Regions from separate parts of the Microbulbifer sp. ABF4_107 genome, predicted to be linked through region 2. Evidence: predicted binding sites of a transcription regulator. Region 2 holds the regulator's gene; each other region holds the start of a gene.
What was found. The regulator sigma-54, encoded in region 2, starts transcription at its own class of promoters, with help from an activator protein. The targets are predictions, from matches to a motif close to TGGCACANNNNTTGCNNT.

Region 1: a site for sigma-54 is predicted at 2,269-2,286, ahead of ACYX4K_RS08985 (HAD-IIB family hydrolase). Genes of this name have one in related genera too.
Region 3: a site for sigma-54 is predicted at 2,777-2,794, ahead of glnL (nitrogen regulation protein NR(II)). Genes of this name have one in related genera too.

Annotation. Positions count from the first base shown of each region.
Region 1 is NZ_CM149983.1:2,164,579-2,168,859, forward strand. It holds gene sppA (signal peptide peptidase SppA) at 179-2,047, shown strand; gene ACYX4K_RS08985 (HAD-IIB family hydrolase) at 2,357-3,205, shown strand; gene ACYX4K_RS08990 (glycosyltransferase family protein) at 3,239-4,281, shown strand, end outside.
Region 2 is NZ_CM149983.1:579,065-583,345, reverse strand. It holds gene lptC (LPS export ABC transporter periplasmic protein LptC) at 1-125, shown strand, start outside; gene lptA (lipopolysaccharide transport periplasmic protein LptA) at 112-648, shown strand; gene lptB (LPS export ABC transporter ATP-binding protein) at 746-1,471, shown strand; gene ACYX4K_RS02290 (RNA polymerase factor sigma-54) at 1,701-3,161, shown strand; gene hpf (ribosome hibernation-promoting factor, HPF/YfiA family) at 3,360-3,653, shown strand; gene ptsN (PTS IIA-like nitrogen regulatory protein PtsN) at 3,708-4,169, shown strand.
Region 3 is NZ_CM149983.1:3,891,894-3,896,174, forward strand. It holds gene glnA (glutamate--ammonia ligase) at 212-1,615, shown strand; gene ACYX4K_RS16005 (DUF4124 domain-containing protein) at 1,844-2,527, shown strand; gene glnL (nitrogen regulation protein NR(II)) at 2,838-3,911, shown strand; gene glnG (nitrogen regulation protein NR(I)) at 3,980-4,281, shown strand, end outside.

The DNA.
Region 1 (4,281 bases), 1.6 Mb from region 2:
GTGAGACCTTCCGCGAGAGGGACCTCGCGGAAGAGCCCCCATGGAAGGGTTGAGGGGGGGCGCCTAGCCCGTGTCTCACAAGGCTGTACCCGGTAGCAGTGCCGCCACTTAACTTTCCAAGCACCACGCGGGTCGCCACAGAACCGTATTAGACAGACCGGCACAAGGAGTTTCAGGTTTGACCGAATCAACAAGACGTCGCGGCCCTATTCGTCGCTTTTTTGGCGCCATTGGTGGAGCCATCACTTGGCTGCGCCGGGTGTTCACCAACATCCTCTTCCTGCTTCTGCTCCTGTTTATCGGCATGGCCATCTTCGGCGGTGAAGAGCGCATCACCGTACCCCAGGGCGGCGCCCTCAAAGTTGCCCCCGGCGGCTTCCTCGTCGACGAAGTCAGCCAACCCAGTGGCGTTCCCAGCTTCCTGGGCGGCCCTGCTTCACCACCGGAAACCCGTGTAAAAGACCTCGTCGACGCCATCGACGCCGCCGCCAACGACAACCGTATCAGCGCACTCGTGCTCGAACTCGATCACCTCGCCGGTGCCAGCCTCAGCAAGCTCGAAGAAGTCGGCGAAGCCGTGCAGCGCTTCAAAGCCAGCGAAAAACCCGTCTACGCCATCGGCGACAACTTCACCCAGGGCCAGTACTTCCTCGCGAGCCACGCCGACAAGGTCTATATGAACCCCATGGGCTCCCTGTTGCTCACCGGCTTCGGCAGCTACCGCAACTACTACAAAAGCGCCCTGGATAAACTGAAAATCAACTTCCATGTATTCCGCGTGGGCGACTACAAAGACTTTATAGAGCCCTACACCCGCGACGACATGTCTCCCGCCTCCCGGGAAAACAACGCCCGCTGGCTGCACCAGTTGTGGAGTGAATACACCGAACAGGTCACCGGCCTGCGCAACCTGCCGCCCAATGCCGTCGATAGCTATATTGCCGACCTGCCGCAAAACCTGCGCGCCGAAGGCGGCAGCTGGGCCAAGGCCGCACTGGCCAACAAGTTTGTCGACAAGCTGCTCACCCGCCGCGCCGCCATCGCAGAGCTGCAGGAAGTGGTTGGCGTCGCCAACGACGACAAATCCCAGTACAGCGGCATCCACGCCCACGACTACCTGCGCCAGGTGAAACTGACCAACCTGCCGGATCCGCGCCTGCAAAAAGACAAGATTGGCCTGATCAGCGCCGCTGGCGCCATCATCGATGGCGAAGCGCCTGCGGGACAGATCGGTAGCGCCACGCTCGGCAAACTGATTGCCGAAGCCCGCGAGAAAAACGTCAAGGCACTGGTCCTGCGTATCGACAGCCCCGGCGGCTCCGCCTTTGCTTCAGAGGCCATTCGCCAGGAATTGCTCGCCACCCGCGAAGCCGGTATTCCCGTGGTAATTTCCATGGGTAGTGTCGCCGCCTCCGGTGGTTACTGGATTTCTGCCGGCGGCGATCGTATCTGGGCATCTCCCTCCACCATTACCGGCTCCATCGGTGTGTTTGGCGCCTTCCCGACATTCGAAGACTCCCTGGAGCACTTGGGGATCTACAACGATGGCGTGGGCACCACCGAACTGGCCGGCACCATGCGCCTGGACCGCGCCTTGCCAGAGACCGCCGCGGACATCCTGCAACAGGGCGTGGAGCACACCTACGCCCAGTTCCTGCAGTTGGTAGCGGAAGCGCGCAACAGCACGCCAGAGGAGATCCACAAAATCGCCCAGGGTCAGGTGTGGACCGGCCGCGCCGCCCACGAACTGGGTCTGGTGGACGAGCTGGGCAACCTCAACGATGCCATCGCCGATGCCGCACAGCTGGCCGAGCTGGAAAAGTATGAAGTGATGGAAATTCAGCGCGAGCTGACCCCGAGCGAGAAAGTCATGCGTGCCCTGGCAGAAAATGTGGACGCACAGATTTCCGCAAGCGTCGAGCGCAATCTGCCTCTGGGCGCCTGGCTGAACAGTATTCAGCCTGCGGTTCAGCCACTGACCGAGTTGAAATCCTTTAAAGATCCCCGCGCACTCTATGCGCGCTGTCTGGGGTGTACCGCGCCCTGACCCTTTCCCGATGCCTCACCGGCCCAACCGGTGAGGCTTCCCCCTCCCATTCACTGCCCAGGCCGTATCGCACCCAAGTGGTGCATACCAGCTTTTCACGCCCGCCACCCTCACCATTTCGAGGCAGTCTCCGCACTCTTGTGGCCCGAGGATTTCGAACTAAAGGATTACTGCGCCAATCCATTGCTCTGAAGCGGTGCAATGGCTCAAATTTCTGTGACTGGCACTATTTTTGGATTACCTGAATAGAGCGCGCGTTTTAACGTGCCGACGCCAGGCCAAAAAAAGAAGCCAAAAAAACGGAATCGAATGACCACAATAGCGAGCCCGAAAACCCAGTGGCTGATCGCCAGCGATCTGGACGGCACCCTGCTGGACCACTTCAGCTACTCCCACCAACCCGCCGACGCCACGCTGCATCAACTGGAAACCGCCGGTATCCCGGTCATCCTGAATAGCAGCAAAACCCGCGACGAAATACTGACACTGCGCGATACGCTACAAAATCGTCATCCGTTTATTGTGGAAAACGGATCGGCCATTTTTATTCCTCGAAATTATTTCCCCCACAAACCCGAGCATGCCCGTGAAGAAGATGGATATTGGGTGCTGGAGCCCGGGGCCCAGCGCCAGAGTATTGTCGACTTCCTCCACACCGACGGCATGCGTCACGGAGTGCCCTATTTAAGTTTTTCCGCCGCGAACAATGCAGAAATTGTTGCTGCCACGGGCCTGAGTGCCGGCGAAGCAGAGCAGGCAAACCGTCGCGGATACTCCGAGCCGCTATTGTGGCGCGGTACCGAACAGGAAAAAGCCGCCTTTACCGCCCGCGCAAATGCGGCGGGTTTCGCCACTCTGCAGGGCGGACGTTTTCTGCACGTGCTGGGCCAGACCGACAAGGGTCAGGCGACGCGCCTGCTCAAGAAAACCTATCAGCACTTTACCGAACGCCCATGCAAACTGATCGCGAGCGGCGACGGGCCCAACGACCTGGATATGCTCCGGATCGCCGACGTCGCCATTATTGTGCGCTCGCCGGCACATCCTCCCCCGGAGCTAGCACATCATCCCGAGCTGATCATCACCCAGGAAACAGGCCCCCAGGGCTGGGCACTGGCAGTTCAGGACATTCTCGCCACCGAATTTCTACCCTTGTAAAAATTTCTACCGTCGTAAAACAGGAAGCAAACCGTGACCGATTTTTTTCAGAATGGTGATATCACGACCCTGCACAACCTTTCCAACCGCAGCCTCGAAGATATGGAGGCTGACCTGATTCGTTTCTCCAAGCATCGCCCCATGTCGCTGCTGCTACCTTCCCTGTATTCAGAGCTGGAAGGAGAGGCTCTACCGAAGATTCTCGAAATCCTGGCAGAAGTTCCCTACCTTTCAGAGATCGTCATCGGACTGGACCGCGCCAATGAAGAGCAGTACCGGGATGCACTAAAGCAATTCAAAATCCTGCCGCAGCACGTGCGGGTATTGTGGAATGATGGCCCGCGCCTGCGCGAGCTGGATGCCCAGTTACAGCGAGATGGTCTCGCGCCACAGGAAGCGGGAAAAGGCCGAAATGTCTGGTATTGCCTGGGCTACATTCTGGCTTCTCGCCGCGGTGAAGCCATTGCATTGCACGACTGTGACATCGTCACTTATGACCGCATGATGCTGGCGCGCCTGTTCTATCCGGTGGCCAACCCTCAGTTTAACTACGAGTTCTGCAAGGGCTATTACTCCCGCGTGGCCAATGGAAAAATCAACGGCCGCGTGTGCCGCCTTCTGGTCACGCCACTGATCCGCACCCTGAAAAAAATCTACGGCCACACCAAATACCTCGAGTATATGGACAGCTTCCGCTACTCCCTCGCCGGCGAGTTCTCTTTCCGTCGCGACGTGGTCAACGACCTGCGTATTCCCAGCGATTGGGGGCTGGAAATCGGCGTGCTTTCAGAAATGTATCGCAACTATTCCACCAACCGGCTGTGTCAGGTGGATATCGCACACTCCTACGATCATAAACACCAGGATGTCTCCTTCGACGACGAGCACTGTGGACTGTCAAAAATGTCCATCGATATTGCCAAGTCTTTCTTCCGCAAACTGGCGACCCAGGGCACGGTGTTTTCCTCTGAGACCTTCCGCAGTATCAAGGCAACCTACTTCCGTATCGCGCTGGATTTTGTGGAAACCTACCGCAACGATGCGCTGATCAACGGCCTGAAGTTCGACATTCACAA
Region 2 (4,281 bases):
CGGACAAAGTTGTTACCATCACCGATGGCCTCAACCTCACCACCGGCAAGGGCCTGCGCGCCGATCTAAAAAAAGACAAGGTAGAAATACTGTCCGATGTGGAAAGCCGCTATGAACTTCGCTGACTTACGCCGCCGCCTGACCACTTTGGCACTGGCACTCGCCTGCGCACTGCCCGGCATCCAGGCCGTCGCCTTGCCCGACGACCGCCAGCAGCCGGTCAAGGTTTCTGCAGACAACCTGGAAGCGAACCGCAGCAAGAACCTGTCGGTCTACAGCGGCAATGTTGTAATCAGCCAGGGCTCCCTGCAGATTCGTGCCGACCGGGTTGAAGTGCACGGCAACAGCAAGGGAGAGATCAACAAGGTCATCGCCACCGGCACGCCAGCGCACTTCCAGCAACAGGTCGAAGAAAGCACCACGCCGGTCAAGGCCCGCGCTGCGCGCATCGAATTCCTGGTGGCCAATGACGCCCTGCAACTTACCGGAGAGGCGTTTGTCGACCGCGACGGCAACACCCTGACCGCCGAACGCATCGATTACGACCTGAACAGTGAGCAGATGAAGGCCCGCGGCCAGTCAGAGAAAAAGCGCGTGGAAATGATCTGGAAGCCCGAAGGGCAGTCCGGGGACACCGACGGACAGTAATGAGACTTTAGCGAGTAACGGCATTGAGCCATTACCGCCAACGCAACACGCAGATTTATTGAGTGCGGCCAGGTGCCGCCCCAGCCGGAATTGAATAATGCCAACGCTCAAGGCGCTCCATCTCGCCAAGCAGTACAAAAAGCGCAAAGTCGTTCAGGATGTCTCCGTGAGCGTATCCAGCGGCCAGGTCGTCGGCCTGCTGGGACCCAACGGCGCGGGTAAAACCACCTGCTTCTATATGATCGCCGGTCTGGTGCAGGCGGATGCTGGCCAGGTATTGATCGACGATGAAGATATCACCGGCCTGTCCATGCATGGCCGCGCGCGCAAAGGCATTGGTTACCTGCCTCAGGAAGCCTCCGTTTTCCGCCGCCTCTCGGTGCAGGACAATATCCTCGCGATCCTGCAGACTCGCAAAGACCTGAACAATGCCCAGCGCAAGGAGCAGCTGGAAGCCCTCCTGGAAGAGTTCCACATCACCCATATCCGCGAAAGCCTGGGTATGGCCCTATCAGGTGGTGAGCGGCGGCGAGTGGAGATTGCCCGCGCCCTGGCAACCAACCCCGCATTCGTATTGCTGGACGAGCCATTCGCCGGTGTCGATCCCATTTCCGTCAACGATATCAAGCAGATCATCCGCCACTTGAAAGACCGCGGAATCGGCGTTCTGATCACCGACCACAACGTTCGCGAGACCCTGGACATCTGTGAGACCGCGTTTATCGTCAGCGAAGGCCACATTATCGCCTCTGGCGACCCCCGCGACGTGGCCGAAAACAAACAGGTGAAAGACGTCTACTTAGGACACGAGTTCACCATCTAGTTCACAGAGGGAAAGACCTCCCTATTTCACGCCAACTCGAAGACATTGGTCACAGGATTTAAGCTGTGACCAAATGCCATCATTTTTTCGGCACACTTATTGCTTAACCGCCCTCTTGTCTTCCGCCCCGCCCCGGGGTAGTCTGCATGAAATGAGCTTTACCCCGCCGCCGGAAACATAAAATTCTCCGCAGCGGATTCACGCCAGATTTTTCTGCCGGCACACCCCTATGAAGCAGTCACTCCAGTTAAAACTCGGCACTCAGCTGACAATGACGCCACAGCTGCAACAGGCCATCCGCCTGCTGCAGCTGTCGACGCTGGACCTGCAACAGGAAATTCAATCCGCCCTGGACAGCAACCCGCTGCTGGAGTCGGACTTCGACGAGCACGCCGGAGAATCACTCCAGGACCAGAACACTCCCGCAGAGCGCAAGGAAGAAGCCTCTGAGCGAGCCGCGGAAACCCAGGCCGAGTCCTCCGCAGACGGCGACTGGACCAACGATATTCCAGATGACCTGCCGGTAGATACGCGCTGGGACGACATCTATTCAAGCGGCAGCCACAGTGGCGGCGAGGGCGAAGATTTCGCGCTCGAGCAGCGCAGCGCGGCCTCGGAAAGCCTGCAGGATCACCTGCAGTGGCAACTCAACCTCACCCCACTCTCTATCGAAGACAAGCTGATCGGCGAAACGCTGATCGACGCCATCGCTCCCAACGGCTTCCTGGGTACCCCCATTGAAGAGCTGGCGGAGTCCATGGAGCTGGACGTCGATGAGGTCATGGCCGTATTGAAGACCATCCAGCAGCTGGAGCCGGCGGGCTGTGGCGCGCGCGATCTGCGCGAAAGCCTGCTGCTGCAACTGCGCCAGCTGCCGGACCAAACCCCCTGGCTTTCTCAGGCCGTAGCCGTGGTGAGCCAGCACCTGGACCTGCTGGGAAAACGGGACTTTCGCCAATTGAGCCGCCGCACCCGCCTCAGCGAAGCGCAACTGGGCGATGTCATGCGGCTGATCCAGACGCTCACGCCCTACCCCGGTGAGGCCTTCGGTGGCGAGGAGCCCCAGTATGTGGTGCCCGACGTCATCGTCAGCCGCAAGCAAGACCGCTGGGTCGTGGAACTAAACCCGGAAACCACGCCCAAGCTGCGCATCAATAACGCCTACGCGGCAATGATCAAGCGTGCAGACAACTCCAGTGAAAACAACTATCTGCGCGACAACCTGCAGGAAGCGCGCTGGTTCCTGAAAAGCCTGCAAAGCCGCCACGAAACGCTCCTCAAGGTCGCCAGCAGCATTGTGGAAAAGCAGCAGGGATTTTTCGAGCAGGGGCCGGAAGCCATGAAACCCATGGTGCTGGCGAATATTGCCGAAACCATCGGCATGCACGAGTCCACTATTTCCCGGGTCACCACCCAGAAGTACATGCTCACGCCTCGCGGCGTATTCGAACTCAAGTACTTTTTCTCCAGCCATGTCAGCACCGACTCCGGAGAAGATGCTTCCTCCACTGCCATCCGGGCGCTGATCCGCAAGCTGATCGATGGCGAGCAGCCGCGCAAACCGCTGTCTGACAACAAGATCACCCAGGAGCTCGACGCCCAGGGGATCAAGGTGGCGCGACGCACTGTAGCGAAATACCGGGAGTCCATGGGCATCCCCTCCTCAAGCGAAAGAAAGCGACTGGTGTAGGCCGCAGGGTCACACTTTTACCCAAACCCGTCGTGCCTTCCCCCCAATTCCACCTACACTTGGCCTCGGCGGCTATTTTCTGGGCAACCAATAGCCTGACAGCGAGTGTATCCTTCCATTCTGACGCACTTCCTAGTAGGGTTGCCGCCCTGTGCGGGGGTGCAGCCAGATTGTGTTGTACTCGATGAGGAGAAATCCATGCAGATCAATATCAGTGGCCACCATGTAGACGTTACTCCGGCCATTCGCGATTACTGCCTGACCAAACTGGACAAGCTCTCCCGCCACAATGACCTGATCACCACAACCCAGGTCACCCTGTCCGTCGACAAACTAGTCCAGAAAGCCGAAGCGCGGATTCACGTGAGCGGCAACAAGGATATTTTTGCCGATTCGGAGTCAGAGGATATGTACGCGGCGATTGATTCGCTGACCGACAAACTCGACCGACAGCTGTTGAAACACAAAGAGAAGTTACGCGGTCACCGCTAGGCTCCATCATTACGAGTCAACGGTTGATTCGCACCGCTAGATCATCTGCACGTTATGACATTGGAAGCATTACTCTCTCCCCGCCTGAGCCTTTGCCACCTGGCGGGGAGTAGCAAGAAAAAGCTGTTGCTCAATATCGCCCAGGCGATCTCCGAACTATACCCCGACCTGGACACCGACACAGTGTTCAACCAGCTGGTAGCCCGGGAGCGCCTGGGTTCTACCGGCATTGGTGAAGGTGTCGCCATTCCACACTGCCGTCTGCCTGGCTGTGAGAAGCCCATCGGTGTCCTTTGCACCACCTCTCCAGCTGTAGATTTTGACGCCATCGACCGTCAGCCGGTGGATCTGCTTTTCGCCCTGCTGGTACCGGAGGATTCCGACCAGGAGCACCTGGATACCCTGGCGGAAATTGCCGCCCTGTTCAGTGACAGCCGTGTACGTGAAAAGCTGCGCCAGGCCACTACCAGCGATGACCTCTACGCACTGGCCATTAACAGCGCAGCGGCGGCCTGATTTTTATTGAGCTAGCGCTCAATGGCGCAGCTTTCGACCCCGCGGATCGGGGTGACTGCTTTATACTGGCCCGACGAATAATTAGGGCCTGCTCAATTGGCAAGGAGCGCGA
Region 3 (4,281 bases), 900 kb from region 2:
GACTATCGTGACCTGAGAGGGAGTGCTGGCGCTTGAAATAACGTGCTGGTTGGTTGATTTGCACCCGATTGCTCCCGCGGGTGGCCATTTCCAACGACCCGAATCACATTGTTACCGGTTTGCCCCAATTTGGCACACTCTTTGCTTTTACTGTTGCCACAAGATAAAGCGAATCGGCGCGAACATAACTTTTCATTCTTGGAGGACTGTAATGTCAAAGACGCTCGACCTGATCAAAGAGAGCGAAGCCAAATGGGTAGACCTGCGCTTCACCGATACCAAAGGTAAGGAACAACACGTTTCCATTCCGTCTAAGGAAGTTGACGGTGAGTTCTTCGAAGAAGGCAAGATGTTCGATGGTTCTTCCATCGCTGGCTGGAAGGGCATCAACGAATCCGACATGATCCTGATGCCGGATGACGAAACTTCGTTCATTGACCCGTTCACCGACGAAGCGACCGTGATCATTCGCTGTAACATCGTTGACCCGATCACCGGTCAGGGCTACGAGCGCGACCCGCGTTCCATCGCACTGCGCGCCGAGGAATACCTGAAGTCCACCGGTCTGGGCGACACCGTGCTGATGGGCCCGGAGCCCGAGTTCTTCGTATTCGACGACATCACCTGGGGTGCCGAAATGGGCGGCGCCTTCTACAAAATCAACTCTGAAGAAGCGGCCTGGTCTTCCGGCGCCTCTTTCGCAGAAGGCAACATGGGTCACCGCCCGGGCGTTAAGGGCGGCTACTTCCCGGTTCCGCCGGTCGACTCCCTGCACGACATCCGTGCCGCCATGTGTTCCGCCATGGAAGCCATGGGCCTGGAGATCGAAGTACACCACCACGAAGTGGGTACCGCTGGCCAGTGTGAAATCGGCGTTGGCGCCAACACCCTGACCAAAAAGGCTGACGAAGTTCAGATCCTGAAGTACGCGGTACACAACGTAGCGCACGCTTACGGCAAAACCGCCACCTTCATGCCCAAGCCGCTGGTCGGTGACAACGGTTCCGGTATGCACGTACACCAGTCCTTCAGCAAGGACGGCGTAAACCAGTTCGCGGGCGACGCCTACGCTGGCCTGTCTGAAACTGCCCTGTTCTACATCGGCGGTATCATCAAGCACGCACGCGCCCTGAACGCGATCTGTAACGCGTCTACCAACTCCTACAAGCGTCTGGTTCCGGGCTTCGAAGCGCCGGTAATCCTGGCCTACTCCGCGCGTAACCGCTCTGCGTCCATCCGTATCCCGTTCGTGCCGAGCCCGAAAGGCAAGCGTATCGAGACCCGCTTCCCGGATCCGACCGCCAACCCGTACCTGGCCTTCGCTGCACTGCTGATGGCTGGCCTCGACGGCGTGAAGAACAAGATCCACCCTGGCGACGCTGCAGACAAAGACCTGTACGACCTGCCGGCGGAAGAGCTGGCCGAGTACCCGACCGTTGCTGCCAGCCTGGATCAGGCCCTGGAAGCACTGGATCAGGACCGCGCCTTCCTGACCGAAGGTGGTGTATTCACTGACGACGCCATCGACGCCTACATCGAACTGAAGAAAGAAGAAGTACAGCGTCTGCAGATGACCACGCACCCGGTTGAGTTCGAGCTTTACTACTCTTGCTAATGTAAGTCCTGCCAATTAGCAGGTATCATCTCTGCGCCCCCGCCGGTTCTTTTGAAGGGCCGATGAGAAGGTGCAAAGATGACGAGAAAGCCCATACCGACAGGTGTGGGCTTTTTTTATGCGCCGAACTCGGTGGTATATGGCTGGAGTATTTATGCGGTTATATCGTTCGCGAGTACACTAGCCTTTAGAGAACGGAATGTTGCAAAGAAGATTGCGGGAGCGCCCATGATCAGATCCACCGCGCAGTTGTCCATACTCTGGCTTGCACTACTGGCAATGCCGGGTTTGGCCCAGGAGCACAGTGACGACAAATCCGCCGCCCAGGGGAATTCCTCCGGTAGCGCCGTCTACAAGATTGTCGGCCCCGATGGGCGCGTGACATTCAGCGACAACCCTCCCGCTGGAGAAAAGGCCGAAAAAGTGGAAATCGGCCCTATCAATGTCCAGCCGGCCACCCCCGGGGAGGGTCTCCCCACGCGCAAACTGTCGCCGCGCAGTGAAGCAGAGCGTGAGCGCGCCGAACTGGGGCCGGTGAATTTTGCCATTGTCAGCCCAGCCAACGATGCGACTATTCCCCCGGGGCAGCGCTTTATTGTGCTCGAAGTGGCGCTGAACCCGGTACCGCGGGACGGATATCAGTTTTTTGCGGTCATTGATGGCCAGCGCTGGTCCGGCAGCTCCTCCGGTACCAGCCTGGATATATCGGCGCTGGAACGCGGCACTCACACCATCCAGGCAGTATTGCTCGGTGCCAGCGGCGAGCCCCTGGCGCAGTCCCAGACCATCCAGGTACACGTTAAGCGCCCCGGCGGTCAGGTGCCGGACTTCCCCGCCGAGCAGGCCCCACAGATGCCGCGCTTGCCGCAGGCCCCCGGAGTGGCGAAGCCAATCAAGCCCCAGCCGCGCTGAGGCAGGCACAATACCTGCCCCTCCGACACAGCCCTCGCCAGCGTCCGCAGCGGGGGCTTCATTCTTTCTCGGTTTGTTCTCGGTTTGCAGTTGCGCCCCGCACTGACTCACTCGCCCGTACCCACGCCCCACAATGTGCTTCGGCGCTGGCCATTTTTTGCTCTGCGCACAATAATGGTGCGATCGATATTGGCTGCAGCCGCCAGTGGCTCGTAAATCTTCATATGGGCCCGATTTTTTGCGCCATTTTGGTTTGCTTCTTGCACTGCCATTAAGCGAACCGGACATGTGAATTACTTCGGAACCGCGAATGCTCAATGACCGCCAGTTGCGCCTGCTGTTGGACAACCTCACCTCGGCCGTTTTGGTGCTCGATGAAAACCTGTCCCTCTGCTATCTGAACTCCGCCGCGGAAGACCTGGTGGCGGCGTCCAGCGCCCGCGCCTGTGGCCAGCCCCTCGAGGAGGTGGTACGGGAAAACCCCGCGGCCCTGCAGGCGCTGCGCTCGTCACTGGCCAGTGGTGAGAAATACACCGTGCGTCGCGCCCTGTGGTTTTTGCACAACCTGGAAGAGTGCACCGTCGACTACTCGGTAACCCCGCTTACCGAATTGGGGCTGCTGTTGCTGGAAGTACAGTCGATGGACCGCCTGCTGCGCATTGCGCGCGAGGATGCACTGATCTCTGCGCAGGAGACCACCCGCAATCTGGTGCGTGGCATGGCGCACGAAGTCAAAAATCCCCTCGGTGGTATTCGCGGAGCGGCACAGTTACTGCAAAGAGAGCTGAGTGAGCTGGATGATGAAGGGCTTGGGGAGTACACCCAGATCATCATCGAAGAAGCCGATCGGCTGCGTAATCTGGTGGACCGCATGTTGGGGCCAAGGATTCCAGTAAGGCTGGAGCCGGTGAACGTGCACACCATCACCGAGCGCGTCGCGCAATTGGTGGAAGCCGAGTGCAGTGGCGAGCTGATTATCCAGCGGGATTACGATCCCTCGATACCGGATATTCCGGCAGACAGCGAGCAATTGATCCAGGCGGTATTGAATATCGCGCGCAACGCCATGCAAGCCATCGAAGAAAATATTGGCCTGGCGGAGGGCAGTCTGACCATTCGCACGCGGGTGCAGCGCCAGTTCACCATTGGCCGCCGCCACTGTTCGCTGGTGTGCCGAATCGACATCGTCGATAACGGCCCGGGGATTCCGGAAGACATCCGTGAGCGGATTTTTTATCCGATGATTTCCGGACGAGCAGAAGGGTCCGGGCTGGGACTTTCTATTTCCCAGCACATCATCAACCAACACCGGGGGCTCATTAAATGTGAGAGCCAGCCGGGACAGACCGAATTCCAGATTTATCTGCCGCTGGCCACGGACTAGCCGCGACGTTTTTACCAGGGCAGGTTGAAGACCGAAAGAACGAGTTGAATTAAAAACGCAGGCCGGAAATTACTATGAACAATCGCGTTTGGATCATTGATGACGACCGCTCCATCCGCTGGGTACTGGAGCGCGCGCTTTCCCGCGCCGGGATCGATACCACCTGTTATGAAAACGGCGATCGCGCCCTGGACGATTTCTACAGTGAATCACCGGATGTGGTGATCAGCGATATTCGCATGCCGGGCTCCGACGGCTTTAAGCTGCTTCAGCGTTTCCAGGCGGAACGCCCGTCGCTGCCCATCATCATCATGACCGCACACTCGGATCTCGACAGTGCGGTCGCCGCCTACCAGGGTGGTGCCTTTGA